Regions from separate parts of the Paenibacillus sp. M-152 genome, predicted to be linked through region 1. Evidence: a T-box and tRNA genes for the amino acid it is inferred to sense, from the RefSeq annotation. Region 1 holds a T-box; the other holds one or more tRNA genes.

Region 1 (5,586 bases):
GCCAAAGCAACCGCCAAGGTTTATTCAGCAGCAAAGCGTAATCCGCAATACGTGTTCGTTCCATCTGCTCTGACACAGCTTGCACCAGCTTTTCCACACGACTTAGTTTCTCTGCCTGTTTACCTGCTATTCCCTTTTCTGAGGCTATGGCGGCCCCTTCTCCGTTCATCCCTCGGAGACTCCTTCCCTGTCTGCGCCTTGACCGTGCTGTCATATGCACAATCCCCCTTTTCCCATAGCTGCCCCGAAAGCAGCAAACGAGCCGAAGCACGTAACGGAGGAAACCCGTTTCCGATGCTTAGGCTCGTTTTTATATGCTGCCTGTTATTGTATTATGGGACAGGGGGCTTGTAATTATTCCCCAATATGAACGCCGATGGTTTTGCCGTTTACTTCTACATGTTCCGCTGGTTCAGCTTGACCAAATGTCACCGTGGTTACCAATACGTTCTCACGCAACACAGAGTCGAAGCTTTCGATCGCCTGACGCAAGTCGCTGTCTACATCCAACGTCAATGCTACATACTTTTCAATCGGCAGATCCAGCTTTTTGCGGTAGTCTTGTACCGCGCGAACCACTTCACGTACCCAGCCCTCTTGCTCAAGCTCCGGTGTAATATCTGTGTTCAGCGCTACCGTTAAGCCATAGCCAGAAGCAGAAGCGAAGCCTTCTTTTGCTTTTTTCTCCACCAGCAATTCTTCGGCTGTAACTTGCAACTCTTCACCTTCTGGAGAAGCCACGTTCAGCACTCCTTTTTCTACAACAGAACGAGTATCCTCAGCAGACATTCCTTTGAAAAGGTTTTGTAGGAATCCGACATTTTTGCCGTATTTCTTGCCTGCTACTTTCAAATTCAGCTTCAATGTAAAATCAACAAATCCGCTATCATCCGTCTCAACATGAATATGCTTCACATTGATCTCATCTTTAATGATTTCTTCATAGCCGCTCAGGTCAAAATCCTGATCCATAGACAGAATCAATTCAGACAACGGTTGACGTGTTTTCAAACCCGTTTCGTTACGGACATTACGTGCTAATTCAACGACGCGACGTGCTGTTTCCATATCTCGTTCCAGTTCCAGATCAATTAAGGATTCATTGGCAGACGGATAGTCATCCAAATGAACACTTTCCCCATTGCTCAGGTTGAGGTAAATATCCTCAGCAAGCAGCGGTGTGAACGGTGCCAGCAGCTTCGCCGTCGTTAACAACACCTCAGTCAATGTTCGATACGCATCCAGCTTATCTTCTGTAAGCCCGTTACCCCAGAAACGATCACGTGAACGACGGATATACCAGTTACTCAGCTCATCCACAAACGACTCAATCGCTTTGGAGGAGTTCAGGAAGTCATTTACAGACAATGCTTTATCCACAACCAAGATTAGGCTGTTTAGACGGGATAAAATCCAGCGATCCAACTTGTGTGCCGATGGCTTGAATGGATGCTGTGCCGGATCAAATCCGTCAATATCCGCATACAGAGTCAGAAATGCGTGTGTATTGACAAGCGTATCTACCAGTTTCGATTTAGCCTCGCCTACAATGCCTTTGGAAAAACGTTTGCTATTCCATGGTGCACTATCGGACAGTAATGCCCAGCGGAAAGCATCTGTTCCGTACTCATCAATCACTTCCCACGGATCAATAACATTACCCTTCGATTTGGACATTTTCTGCCCCTGCTCATCCAGTACATGGCCTGTTGCCATGACAGCTTTGTAAGGAGCTTTGCCAGTCAACATCGTCGAAACCGCAAGCAAGCTATAGAACCAGCCACGAGTCTGGTCAATCCCTTCACAGATCATATCTGCCGGAAATTGCTGCTCAAACGTTTCATTATTCTCAAAAGGATAGTGATGCTGTGCAAACGGCATAGAGCCGCTATCGAACCATACATCGATGACTTCCGGTGTGCGAGTCATTTCGTATTTACCGCATTGGCTACGAACCTTGATATCATCTACATAAGGTTTGTGTAGCTCGATATTCGCCGGTACATCCCCAATTGCACGTTCTCTCAATTCAGCAATACTATGAGGTGCGAACTGTTCTCCAGTTTCCTCACAAACCCAGATATTGAGCGGTGTACCCCAATAGCGATCGCGACTGATGTTCCAATCCACCAGTTCCTCCAAAAACTTACCGAAGCGTCCTTCGCGTACATGGCCCGGGTACCATTCAACTTCGCTGTTGTTGGCAATCAGTTGATCCTTGATCGCAGTTGTTTTGATAAACCAGCTGTCCATCGCATAGTACAATAATGGAGTATCGCAGCGCCAGCAGAACGGATAGCTATGCTCGTATTTTTCCTTGCTGTACAGCAACCCTTTTTCGGACAGCATTTTCACAATATCTACATCGCAATCTTTCACAAAACGGCCTGCAAAATCAGTGATTTCAGCTACATAGTTACCTTGGAGATCCACTACGTTGATAAACCCAACGCCATTTTCACGACATACGCGATAGTCATCCTCACCATGTGCCGGGGCCATATGAACGATACCTGTACCGCTGGAATCTGTTACGAACTTGGCACCCAGAATTTGGTTACCTTTCTCCACCTGAAAATAAGTAAATGGCGGGGTATAGGTTTGGCCTACCAGTTCTGAACCCGATAGCGTGCCAATCACTTCATGATCACCTTTAATTACGGTCTCAACAAGATTTTTAGCAACGATGTATACCCCATCTTCCTGCTTCACACGTGCGTATTCCAGCTCAGGGTTGACGGCGAGCGCCACGTGACTCGGCAAGGTCCAAGGTGTTGTCGTCCAGGCCAATACATATTCACCACTGCTATGCAGCTTGAATTTGGCCGTGGCACTCAGATCCTTTACATCTTTGTAGCCCTGTGCTACTTCATGGGAACTTAGTGTTGTCTGACAATCCGGGCAGTACGGACTCACACGATGACCACGATACAGCAGATCTTTCTCATGAATCGTCGCCAAAATGTTCCATACACTCTCGATATAGTTATTGTCCAAGGTAATGTATGGGTGATCGAGGTCTGTCCAGTATCCGATCGCTTCGGTTAAATCGCGCCACTGCTGCTCGTATTCAAACACGCTCGCTTTACATTTTTTAATAAATTTCTCAACACCGTATTCTTCAATTTCAGGCTTGTGAGAGATCCCCAATTGCTTTTGCACACCCAGTTCTACCGGCAGGCCATGCGTATCCCAACCCGCCTTACGTACAACGCGGTATCCCTTCATGGTCTGATAGCGGCCGACGAAATCCTTAATTACGCGACCCAGCACATGACCGATGTGTGGTTTGCCGTTAGCTGTTGGTGGGCCCTCATAAAACACAAAATTAGGCTTTCCTTCACGATTGGTAATGGATCTACGGAACGTGTCCTCCTGTTTCCATTTGCTCAGGATGCGTAGGTCACGTGACCGTGCTTTTTCTTTAACATCCACTCTGTTCATAACGTCATACTTCCTCTCTGCTTATCATTAATTGTTCTAGCGCACTTAAAAAAAGCAACAAAAAAAGCCCCATCCCTGTAAAAGGGACGAGACTGTGCTCGCGTTACCACCCTGATTCCGTAATTAGACCAGTCTAAAGAAGACGATCTTGTCACGACTCTCTGAGCCCTACTCAACTTCAGCAGGGCGCCATTATAACGCATGGCAAACGGTGATTGCTTACACACGCCATAAATTTAAGCGCTTCAGCTCACTTCTCCGGGAGGATCTTCAGTCATGTTCTGAACGTTGGCTTGCACCGGTTGGCCAACTCTCTGAGGGACAAATCATGACGTACTCGTTCCCATCAACGAATTAAACATGTTAAATTCATCGAAATCTTAAACCAGCAACATCGTTGCCTTGAATAACAACCATCAACCAATAGACGGATAATCGTTGAATTCAGTATAGTATTTACAGTTATAGCCTGTTTAAAGATAAAAGTCAACCCTAACAAGACCTAATGAAAAGCTTGTCAGAAATCAAAATCAGTAAATTTCTTTCATTTCACGCTCGCGCTCCAGCACTTCGCGTTCCCGGTTTTCAAGTGCTTCCCAGCCATCTTGGCTTAACAAGTCAAGCTGTGCTTCCACCAATGTACGAAACCGTGCTCGGTAAATTGAAGCCTGTTTCTTCAGTTCTTCAACCTCCAACGCGATTTTGCGGGATTTGGACAATGCTTCGTTCACAATACGATCCGCATTTTTTTCCGCTTCCTTCACGATCAGTTGAGATTCTTTCTTGGCGTTGTTGCGAACTTCATCAGCTGCTTCCTGCGCGACAATAATTGTCTTACTCAGTGTATCCTCAATCGTCGCAAAATGATCGAGCTTCTCCTGTACGTTCAGCAACTGGGTGCTCAGTTCTTTATTTTCACGAATAACGCCCTCGTAATCCTTGATCACCTGATCCAAAAATTCATTAACCTGATCCTCATCATAACCGCGAAGCCGGCGGGCAAATTCCTTATTATGTATATCCAATGGCGTTAATGGCATGCCGTCCACCTCCTATAAGATTGACAAAAAATTCATTTTCCGCGTCACGACGCTCATTATCATCTATCGGTCATCATACCCCGTTTTGTGAATACTGTACAGAGCAAAATCGTTCCAGTTCTTCGCTATAGGTTAATTCTTTCGACAGAAACCTCATGAATCCTGCCTACAGCTATACAAACTTACCAATTTTGACACGGAATCTACCCTTTTTTGTCATCCCGTCTGTTTCAAGCACTTTGAAACGCCCAAATCCCTGCATGGAAATAACGTCCCCAACCTTAAGTGAAGTAGATGGATTCTCCTCCACCTTCCAGTTTACCCGACATCGTCCCGCTCGAATCGGTGTTAATATTTTACTGCGACTCAATTTGTAGACGTCACTGGCAACCCCGTCCAGACGCAAAGAAGCGACCGTCAGATCCATCGCCTCTAATGCAACTTCCTTCGTTCGGAGACTTGCTACTGGCAACAGTTCTGTCCAAACATGAACACGATGTACCTGCTGCAAATGCATGGTTATAAAATCTCCGATCTCTGATGCCACCAACACATGACACCCATCATCCAGCACGTGAATGTCCCCGATTTTTCCACGCTTGATTCCAAGCCCCAAAATGGCACCTAGATAATCGCCGTGCTCAAGGGTATTGATTTTATGATCATCAGAAGAGATGGAAAGGACCTGAATTCCCATTTCCTCATCGTCCAAATACGAATAATCGGGCGCAATCAGCGCCCGCTTTCGTTCCGAAGCCGTATATCCGCCATCTACCCTAATCGTGACCTTCTCTTCCTTCGAAGCAAGTGTCTCCAATATGTACTGTTGTCGCGGATCCAAAAAATCAGTCAGCTTCTGCTCATGATAAGCTCCCGCATGACTGATCCATTCGGAAGCACGATCCACATAATCCCGTTCATCCGGGTGAAAATGCTCATAAATCTCAGTTCGCATAAATCCTCCTAGACGAAATTGCCAATTAAAGAAATCAAACCGTACGATGCAAAACGCAAAGCAATCAGCGCTACGATAGGTGAAATATCAATCATCCCGAAGATTGGCGGTATAAACCTGCGAAAAGGAGACAAATACGGCTCCACA
Region 2 (5,586 bases), 1.3 Mb from region 1:
TCAGGCTATGTTGGCACAACAAATGGAGGGACTGGGGGGAGTGGCGCAACGATTGCAGAACTCTGAGCATCCACAATGGAGTTTTTTTGTGTTTATCTTTTTCAATAATGCAATTAAATGCGTGCTGGTTATATATACCGGGGCTCTTTTTGGAATCGTTCCGTTTATATTTTTGATTGTGAACGGAATGGTTTTAGGTTTCGTAGTACACCTGCAGACAGATATGGGAAGAAGTATGTATGAAATTGTCGTAAAAGGATTATTGCCTCATGGTGTGATTGAATTGCCTGTTTTAATTATCGCCTGTGCCTTCGGATTGAAGTTTGGAGTCAATATAATATCTACCCTAGGTACAAGCATAGGACTAAAACGCAAAGGTACTGGCCCATCGTGGGAGGTTTTTTTGAAACAAACGTTGACCGTGTCAATATGGTCTGTCATCTTTCTGTTTATAGCAGCTGCGATTGAGAGCGGCATAACTTATCGTTTATTGTCGCATTAAAATAATATGGCCAATTATTTATATATTTCCCGAAAATTGAACATAACAAAGGGGAGAGCGTAAAGAAAAACATTAAAGATTACTTGGAGTAAGTTTGAAACCTTAGCAGTTGAGTTTAAAAACAGGTAAAGTTTGGAACGATTAATTGGGCAAATATAAGTACTATATAATCTGCTGATAAGGGAGTATGGTCATATGTTGGGAATGCTGTTTAACGAAAAAGAATGCAAGGAACTTGACTATGTTCTTCGTAAGGAACTAGATGAAATGCTGCTTGATATGAGCGATACCCGATTGGACCAGGATATCCGTTATGCTATAGCACTTCGATATAAAACAGTTTTCCGCATGTATGCCCGTTTTGCACCCGCTAAGGAACTATCCAAATATGCACGGAGAGGCCGTGTCCCGCAAACCAAACAATGATAAGATAAAGAAGAACTATATCAGACCGAGATATCAGGAAGTAAATATACTTTCTGATATCAAAAAAAGTATTGACTCTATTCAATATTCATGTTAAATTAATTTTCGTTCCTTTTTGAAGGATTTGCTCGAAAAAAGAATTAAAAAAACTCTTGCAAAATTCAAAAAGAGATGATATATTATAAAAGTCGCCGCTGAGATGCGGTGGTGAAACAAAGTGAGATATAACGAAGGTTTGATCTTTGAAAACTGAACAACGAGTGAGTAAATTGATTTTGTTCGCAAAATCAAACAAGAGATATTTTATCTCGTCAGTTTCAAAATGAGCTAATCGCTCTTTCTATAACTAACTTCGGTTGGTCTTTAATGGAGAGTTTGATCCTGGCTCAGGACGAACGCTGGCGGCGTGCCTAATACATGCAAGTCGAGCGGGGTTATGTAGAAGCTTGCTTCTACATAACCTAGCGGCGGACGGGTGAGTAACACGTAGGCAACCTGCCCACAAGACAGGGATAACTACCGGAAACGGTAGCTAATACCCGATACATCCTTTTCCTGCATGGGAGAAGGAGGAAAGGCGGAGCAATCTGTCACTTGTGGATGGGCCTGCGGCGCATTAGCTAGTTGGTGGGGTAAAGGCCTACCAAGGTGACGATGCGTAGCCGACCTGAGAGGGTGATCGGCCACACTGGGACTGAGACACGGCCCAGACTCCTACGGGAGGCAGCAGTAGGGAATCTTCCGCAATGGGCGAAAGCCTGACGGAGCAACGCCGCGTGAGTGATGAAGGTTTTCGGATCGTAAAGCTCTGTTGCCAGGGAAGAACGTCTTGTAGAGTAACTGCTACAAGAGTGACGGTACCTGAGAAGAAAGCCCCGGCTAACTACGTGCCAGCAGCCGCGGTAATACGTAGGGGGCAAGCGTTGTCCGGAATTATTGGGCGTAAAGCGCGCGCAGGCGGCTCTTTAAGTCTGGTGTTTAATCCCGAGGCTCAACTTCGGGTCGCACTGGAAACTGGGGAGCTTGAGTGCAGAAGAGGAGAGTGGAATTCCACGTGTAGCGGTGAAATGCGTAGAGATGTGGAGGAACACCAGTGGCGAAGGCGACTCTCTGGGCTGTAACTGACGCTGAGGCGCGAAAGCGTGGGGAGCAAACAGGATTAGATACCCTGGTAGTCCACGCCGTAAACGATGAATGCTAGGTGTTAGGGGTTTCGATACCCTTGGTGCCGAAGTTAACACATTAAGCATTCCGCCTGGGGAGTACGGTCGCAAGACTGAAACTCAAAGGAATTGACGGGGACCCGCACAAGCAGTGGAGTATGTGGTTTAATTCGAAGCAACGCGAAGAACCTTACCAGGTCTTGACATCCCTCTGACCGGTCTAGAGATAGGCCTTTCCTTCGGGACAGAGGAGACAGGTGGTGCATGGTTGTCGTCAGCTCGTGTCGTGAGATGTTGGGTTAAGTCCCGCAACGAGCGCAACCCTTATGCTTAGTTGCCAGCAGGTCAAGCTGGGCACTCTAAGCAGACTGCCGGTGACAAACCGGAGGAAGGTGGGGATGACGTCAAATCATCATGCCCCTTATGACCTGGGCTACACACGTACTACAATGGCCGGTACAACGGGAAGCGAAGCCGCGAGGTGGAGCCAATCCTAGAAAAGCCGGTCTCAGTTCGGATTGTAGGCTGCAACTCGCCTACATGAAGTCGGAATTGCTAGTAATCGCGGATCAGCATGCCGCGGTGAATACGTTCCCGGGTCTTGTACACACCGCCCGTCACACCACGAGAGTTTACAACACCCGAAGTCGGTGAGGTAACCGCAAGGAGCCAGCCGCCGAAGGTGGGGTAGATGATTGGGGTGAAGTCGTAACAAGGTAGCCGTATCGGAAGGTGCGGCTGGATCACCTCCTTTCTATGGAGAATCGTTTCCTGCAATGGAAACATTCAAATATGAAGCGTAAGTTTCAAGCTCAGGTTTAGGCCTGTTACTCACTCGTTGCTCAGTTTTGAGAGCTCAAACTCTCAAGCGTTTGGTGGCGATAGCGGAGGGGTTCCACACGTACCCATCCCGAACACGACCGTTAAGCCCTCCAGCGCCGATGGTACTTGGACCGCAGGGTCCTGGGAGAGTAGGACGCCGCCAAGCGCAACCACTAAAGAAAAAAAATTTTGGTGGTTTATTATGGGCCCTTAGCTCAGCTGGTTAGAGCGCACCCCTGATAAGGGTGAGGTCGGTGGTTCGAGTCCACTAGGGCCCACCATAAACTTTATATTTTCTTTTGGGGCCATAGCTCAGCTGGGAGAGCGCCTGCCTTGCACGCAGGAGGTCAGCGGTTCGATCCCGCTTGGCTCCACCAAAAAGATTTATTATTGCACCTTGAAAACTGGATACCGAAACGAAATTGCGTTTTAGAATATTCCTTTAAGCTGATCTTGTGTAAACAAGTGAAATAAAGGTAGCAAATCGTATTTACATTGTAGATACTAGGTTAAGCTACAAAGAGCACACGGAGGATGCCTAGGCGCCAGGAGCCGACGAAGGACGTGGCGAACAACGATAAAGCCTCGGGGAGCTGTAAGCAAGCTTTGATCCGGGGATGTCCGAATGGGGAAACCCGGCTGTCTTCATCGACAGTCACTACTCACTGAATTCATAGGTGAGTGAGAGGCAGACCAGGGGAACTGAAACATCTAAGTACCCTGAGGAAGAGAAAACAATAGTGATTCCGTCAGTAGCGGCGAGCGAACGCGGATTAGCCCAAACCAAGGAGCTTGCTCCTTGGGGTTGTGGGACGTCTCATATGGAGTTACAAAGGAACCGGTTAGATGAAGAGGTCTGGAAAGGCCCGCCAGAGAAGGTAAAAGCCCTGTAGTTCAAAACTTGTTCCCTCCGAGACGGATCCCGAGTAGTGCGGGGCACGTGAAACCCCGTATGAATCCGGCAGGACCATCTGCCAAGGCTAAATACTCCCTGGCGACCGATAGTGAAGCAGTACCGTGAGGGAAAGGTGAAAAGCACCCCGGAAGGGGAGTGAAATAGATCCTGAAACCGTGTGCTTACAAGAAGTCAGAGCCCGATCTATGGGTGATGGCGTGCCTTTTGTAGAATGAACCGGCGAGTTACGTTCCCGTGCAAGGTTAAGGTGAAGAGCTGAAGCCGCAGCGAAAGCGAGTCTGAATAGGGCGACTTGAGTACGTGGACGTAGACCCGAAACCGGGTGATCTACCCCTGTCCAGGGTGAAGGTGCGGTAACACGCACTGGAGGCCCGAACCCACGCATGTTGAAAAATGCGGGGATGAGGTGGGGGTAGCGGAGAAATTCCAATCGAACCCGGAGATAGCTGGTTCTCCCCGAAATAGCTTTAGGGCTAGCCTCGGAAAAAAGAATCGTGGAGGTAGAGCACTGATTGGGTGCGGGGCCCGCAAGGGTTACCAAGCTCAGTCAAACTCCGAATGCCATAGATTTAGTTCCGGGAGTCAGACAGTGAGTGCTAAGATCCATTGTCGAAAGGGAAACAGCCCAGACCATCAGCTAAGGTCCCCAAGTGTGTGTTAAGTGGGAAAGGATGTGGAGTTGCACAGACAACCAGGATGTTGGCTTAGAAGCAGCCACCATTGAAAGAGTGCGTAATAGCTCACTGGTCGAGTGACTCTGCGCCGAAAATGTAACGGGGCTAAACACACCACCGAAGCTATGGCTTGATGCTTGCATCAGGGGTAGGGGAGCGTTGAATGCGGGTTGAAGGTGTACCGGAAGGAGCGCTGGACTGCATTCAAGTGAGAATGCCGGTATGAGTAACGAAAAGATCTGTGAGAATCAGATCCGCCGAAAGCCTAAGGGTTCCTGAGGAAGGTTCGTCCGCTCAGGGTAAGTCGGGACCTAAGGCGAGGCCGATAGGCGTAGTCGAAGGACAACAGGTAGAAATTCCTGTACCACCGTAATCCGTGATGAGCGATGGGGTGACGCAGTAGGGTAGTGACGCGGACTGATGGATGTCCGTCTAAGCAGTGAGGCTGATGTGTAGGCAAATCCGCACATCGTTAAGGCTGGGCTGTGATGGGGAGCGAAAATTATAGTAGCGAAGGTCATGATCTCAGACTGCCAAGAAAAGCCTCTAGCCAGGAGAAGGTGCCCGTACCGCAAACCGACACAGGTAGGCGAGAAGAGAATTCTAAGGCGCGCGGAAGAACTCTCGTTAAGGAACTCGGCAAAATGACCCCGTAACTTCGGGAGAAGGGGTGCCTCGGTAGGGTGAATAGCCCGAGGGGGCCGCAGTGAAAAGGCCCAAGCGACTGTTTAGCAAAAACACAGGTCTGTGCGAAGCCGCAAGGCGAAGTATACGGGCTGACGCCTGCCCGGTGCTGGAAGGTTAAGGGGAGTGGTAAGCTCGCAAGAGCGAAGCTATGAACCGAAGCCCCAGTAAACGGCGGCCGTAACTATAACGGTCCTAAGGTAGCGAAATTCCTTGTCAGGTAAATTCTGACCCGCACGAATGGCGTAACGACTTGGGCGCTGTCTCAACGAGAGATCCGGTGAAATTTTAATACCTGTGAAGATGCAGGTTACCCGCGACAAGACGGAAAGACCCCATGGAGCTTTACTGCAGCTTGATATTGAATTTGGGTACGATCTGTACAGGATAGGTGGGAGC

What was found. A T-box is a leader RNA that pairs with one kind of tRNA and senses whether it is charged. The one in region 1 lies ahead of ileS (isoleucine--tRNA ligase), so its partner is inferred to be a tRNA-Ile.
Region 2: it encodes a tRNA-Ile, which carries the amino acid that the T-box ahead of ileS (isoleucine--tRNA ligase) is inferred to sense. The anticodon was not compared.

What each region holds. Positions count from the first base shown of each region.
Region 1 covers NZ_CP034141.1:3,849,071-3,854,656, forward strand. The annotation lists gene EGM68_RS16705 (DUF5665 domain-containing protein) at 1-169, opposite strand, end outside; gene ileS (isoleucine--tRNA ligase) at 355-3,444, opposite strand; T-box leader at 3,524-3,803, opposite strand; gene EGM68_RS16715 (DivIVA domain-containing protein) at 3,975-4,484, opposite strand; gene EGM68_RS16720 (YlmH family RNA-binding protein) at 4,657-5,439, opposite strand; gene EGM68_RS16725 (YggT family protein) at 5,448-5,586, opposite strand, start outside.
Region 2 covers NZ_CP034141.1:5,149,750-5,155,335, reverse strand. The annotation lists gene EGM68_RS22565 (stage II sporulation protein M) at 1-502, shown strand, start outside; gene EGM68_RS22560 (hypothetical protein) at 698-928, shown strand; rRNA gene EGM68_RS22555 (16S ribosomal RNA) at 1,292-2,845, shown strand; rRNA gene rrf (5S ribosomal RNA) at 2,963-3,079, shown strand; tRNA gene EGM68_RS22545 (tRNA-Ile) at 3,118-3,194, shown strand; tRNA gene EGM68_RS22540 (tRNA-Ala) at 3,215-3,290, shown strand; rRNA gene EGM68_RS22535 (23S ribosomal RNA) at 3,421-5,586, shown strand, end outside.